2 regions of the Streptomyces sp. NPDC051740 genome follow, and region 1 is predicted to be linked to the other one. Evidence: riboswitches for the same ligand, from Rfam matches in the RefSeq annotation. Region 1 holds a riboswitch; the other holds the start of a gene.
What was found. Region 1 has a riboswitch for cobalamin ahead of ACIA6T_RS08720 (energy-coupling factor ABC transporter permease). Riboswitches for the same ligand answer to the same signal wherever they lie in the genome.

Region 1 (2,191 bases):
CCGCGATGTGCTCGGGGACGACGGGCAGCACCGTGCGGGCGGCGAAGGCCGCGTAGGGGTAGTCGAGGGTGAAGACGACCTTGTCGTCGCCGTCGGCCCGGACCTCCTTGACGGCGTCCAGTTCGCTCTTGGCGGTGTTGTTGGTCCTGTCGTCCAGCACGGTGTCGTACGTGAAGACCACGTCGTCGGCGGTCAGCGGCTCGCCGTCGCTGAACTTCACGCCGTCGCGCAGGGTGTACGTGTAGGTGCGGCCGCCGTCGGTGACCTCGGGGAGCGCCTTCGCCAGGGCCGGCTTCAGCTTCATGCCGGCGTCGCGGGCGAGGAGTCCGTCGAAGATCTTGGAGTTGCCGTCCTTGCCGTAGCCGAGCAGGGGGCTGAGCGTGTCCGGTTCGGACGGGACCCCGATCACGACGGATTCGGCGGACGCTCCGCCGTCCGCGCCGCCGTCGCCCGGCGCCGAGCAGGCGGCTACCGCACCGGCCATCGCGACCGCGGCGGCGGTACCCCGTATTCGTCGGGTCGTCATCGAACCTCACATCCCTGTTGCCCAGAAATCGTTGTTGCATATTAATTGCAGTAAGGTACTGCCCAGGACCGCGGCCCCCCACTCCCCCGCCCCGACGGACGGTGCCGCTCGTGTCAAGTGCGCAGGTGTGCGCCGGGGTGCGAGCCGTCGGGCGCCGTCCGCGCGCCCCCTGTGACCGCTTGTCACCGGACCGGAACGGGCACTACTGTCACCACGCCTTGGTGACGGGAAATCGGTGCGATACCGGTGCGGCCCTCGCCACTGTGATCGGGAAGTCCGGCTCCAGTCCTCACGGACGGCCACTGGGCCCTAGGGCCCGGGAAGGCGGAGCACGGGCGGTGGTACCCGTCAGCCAGGAGACCGGCCAAGGCACGTCAACCATCCACGAGGTGCTGGAGAGGGTCTGCTGAGCCATGCACATAGCCGAGGGTTTTCTGCCACCGGCGCACGCGGTCGCCTGGGGCGCCGCGTCGGCGCCGTTCGTCGTCCACGGAGCCCGGTCGCTCATCCGTGAAGTCAGGGAACATCCCGAGAGCACGCTGCTGCTCGGCGCGTCGGGAGCGTTCACGTTCGTCCTGTCCGCGCTGAAACTGCCGTCGGTCACCGGGAGTTGCTCCCACCCCACCGGCACGGGTCTGGGCGCGATCCTGTTCCGGCCGCCGGTCATGGCGGTACTGGGCACCATCACCCTGCTGTTCCAGGCGCTGCTGCTCGCCCACGGGGGGCTGACCACACTGGGCGCCAACGTCTTCTCGATGGCGATCGTCGGCCCCTGGGCCGGGTACGGCGTCTACCGGCTGCTGCGCCGGTACGACGTGCCGCTGATGGTGGCGGTGTTCTTCGGCGCGTTCGTCGCCGACCTGTCGACGTACTGCGTGACGAGCGTGCAGCTGGCGCTCGCCTTCCCCGACCCGGGGAGCGGATTCCGGGGCGCGCTGGGCAAGTTCGGCTCCATCTTCGCCGTGACGCAGATCCCGCTCGCGGTGAGCGAGGGGCTGCTGACCGTGCTGGTGACGCGCATGCTGGTGCAGTCGAGCAAGGGGGAGCTGACCCGGCTCGGCGTGCTGGTGACGTCGGCGGCCGGGCGGAGGACGGCGAAGTCGTCCGACCCGGCGGAGGCGGTGGCCCGATGAGCCGCGACGCGAAGATCAACATGCTGCTGCTGGTGCTGGTGGCCGCGCTCTCCGTGATCCCGTTGGTGTTCGGGCTCGGCGACCACAAGGAGGAGCCGTTCACCGGCGCGGACGCCGAGGCGGAGACGGCGATCACCGAGATCGACCCGGACTACGAGCCGTGGTTCTCCCCGCTGTACGAACCGCCGTCCGGGGAGATCGAGTCGGCGCTGTTCGCCCTCCAGGCGGCGATCGGCACGGGCGTCCTCACGTACTACTTCGGGCTGCGGCGCGGGCGGCGGCAGGGGGAGGAGCGGGCGCTGGCACGGCTGCGGGCCGGGACGGACGCGGACGCCGGTGACGGGGCCGTCTCCGAACGACGACGGGTCTGACGGCACGTGCTGCCGATCGACGCGGCGGCGCACAGCAGTCGCTGGCGCCGCCGTCATCCCGTGGACAAGGCCGTGCTGGGGCTGGGGCTCACCCTGCTCGCCGTCTCGCTGCCGCCGTGGCCGGGCGCGGCCCTGGTGCTGGTGACGGCGCTCGTGGTGCT
Region 2 (2,191 bases), on a different contig from region 1:
CCAAGATCCATCTCCTGGTCGCGACCATGCAGGACCAGCTGGAGACCCTGCACGGCACGCTGGGGAAGAAGCCGCCGGCCGGTGAGACCCCGGCCGAGCGGGTCGCGGAGACCCTGATGCGGGCCTTCCGCGCGCTCCAGCGGGAGCCGCACCTGGCCGACGCGATGGTGCGCGCCCTGACGTTCGCGGACCGCAGCGTGAGCCCGGAGGTCGACCAGGTCTCCCGGCAGACCACGACGATCATCCTGGACGCCATGGAGCTCACCGATCCCACACCCGAGCAGCTCTCGGCCGTCCGGGTCATCGAGCACACCTGGCACTCGACCCTGATCACCTGGCTCTCGGGCCGCGCCTCCATCGCCCAGGTCAGGATCGACATAGAGACGGCGTGCCGCCTGGTGGACCTGACGGCCCCGAGGGGCCCGATGGCCACTGACGACCATCGGTGATCACCGGCGAGACCTTCGAAGCCTTTCCGGGGGCGTGCGGGTGCGGTGCGCGTCCCATGGTTGACGTGACCCTGCTCACCGAAGCCACCCCTGGCCCCTTCCCTACGGGCGGGTAGAGTGTCGGCGTCGTCATCACACCGTACGGGGGGAAGCCGGTGCAATTCCGGCGCTGACCCGCAACCGTAAGCCGCCCCGAGGCGGTGAGCCGGACTGCCCCGCACGGTCCATGACCGGCTCACGTGCCCGGCGGACCCGTCGGCGCACCGGCACCGTCGAGGTATACGGAGCCGAGCCGCCGGGGTGTCCCGCGCTGCCCGGCTCCCCGCAGGGAAGAAGGCACCCGCCGATCATGAATGTTCGCCGCAGCGCAGCGGTCCTGGCCGCCGTCGCCGTGATCGGCGCCGCCACCCCGGCCGCCGCCGACACCACCCCGTCCCCGTCACCGTCCCAGGCGCTCCCCTCCGCCCTGTACGGCGACGGCGACCCGCAGTACGACGGCGTCTGGCGCCAGTCGCTCGCCCTGCTCGCCCAGCACACCGTGGGCGTCGAGCCGTCGAAGGCGGCCGTCGGCTGGCTCACCGGCCAGCAGTGCGCCGACGGCTCCTTCGCCCCGTACCGCGCCGACACCGCCGAGGCGTGCGACGCGAAGACGATGGCCGACACCAACCAGACCGCCGCCGCCGTCCAGGCCCTCGCCGCGCTCGGCGGCCACGACGACGTCACGAAGAAGGCCGTCGACTGGCTGAAGTCCGCGCAGAACAAGGACGGCGGCTGGGGCTACGTGGCGGGCGGCGCCAGCGACACCAACTCCACCTCCGTCGTCGTCGGCGCGCTCGCGGCCGCCGGTGAGAAGCCGGCCGAGGTGAGGAAGGACGGCAAGTCCCCCTACGACGCCCTGCTGAAGCTGGCGCTGCCCTGCGAGGGCGACGGCGCGGGCGCGTTCGCCTTCCAGCCGGACAAGAAGGGCGAACTGGTCGCCAACGCGGACGCGACGGCGGCGGGCGTGCTCGGCTCGCTCGGTGCGGGCCTGGTCGTCGAGCCCGGCAAGGACGGCGCCGGGGAAGCGGCGTGCGAGAAGGCCGGCGGCCCCGGGCAGGCCGCCGCCAACGGTGCCGCGTACCTCACCGACGCCCTCGCCGAGGACGGCCACCTCACCTCCGCCCTCGCCGGCGCCGAGGACCAGCCCGACTACGGCAACACCGCCGACGCGGTGGTCGCGCTCGCCGCGCAGGGTGCCGGCGAGCAGGCCGGGAAGTCCCTGTCCTGGCTGGAGAAGAACGCCGCCGGCTGGGCGGCGCAGAGCGGCCCCGCCGCCTACGCCCAGCTGATCCTCGCCGCCCACGCGACCGGCGCCGACCCGCGCGACTTCGGCGGCACGGACCTGGTGAAGCAGCTCGGCGCGACCGGCCCGGCCGCCGGGAAGACCACGGAGGCCGAGGCGGACGAGAAGAAGGACGAGTCCGAGTCCGCATCGGACTCCGGCTTCGGTGTCTGGTGGTTCGTCGGCATCTGCCTGGTCGCCGGCATCGGCATCGGCTTCCTGATCAGCGGCCGTACGAAGCGGCAGCAGCCGTGATCCGCCGGGCCGCAGTCCTGTTCCTGGCCGCGCTCCTGCCCCTGTCGGCGGGCGCGGGCCAGGCGCAGGCCGCCGGCTACCGCTACTGGTCTTTCTGGGAGCAGGACGGCACGGCATGGACGTACGCGGACCAGGGCCCGTCCCTCGCCCGCCCCGCCGACGGCGA

Region 2: it holds a riboswitch for cobalamin, as region 1 does, so the genes downstream of both, ACIA6T_RS05705 (prenyltransferase/squalene oxidase repeat-containing protein) here and ACIA6T_RS08720 (energy-coupling factor ABC transporter permease) in region 1, are expected to answer to the same signal.

Annotation. Positions count from the first base shown of each region.
Region 1 is NZ_JBITCL010000004.1:150,445-152,635, reverse strand. It holds gene ACIA6T_RS08725 (ABC transporter substrate-binding protein) at 1-526, opposite strand, end outside; cobalamin riboswitch at 729-910, shown strand; gene ACIA6T_RS08720 (energy-coupling factor ABC transporter permease) at 940-1,659, shown strand; gene ACIA6T_RS08715 (energy-coupling factor ABC transporter substrate-binding protein) at 1,656-2,030, shown strand; gene cbiQ (cobalt ECF transporter T component CbiQ) at 2,037-2,191, shown strand, end outside.
Region 2 is NZ_JBITCL010000002.1:583,401-585,591, reverse strand. It holds gene ACIA6T_RS05710 (TetR family transcriptional regulator) at 1-449, shown strand, start outside; cobalamin riboswitch at 549-686, shown strand; gene ACIA6T_RS05705 (prenyltransferase/squalene oxidase repeat-containing protein) at 799-2,025, shown strand; gene ACIA6T_RS05700 (SCO2322 family protein) at 2,022-2,191, shown strand, end outside.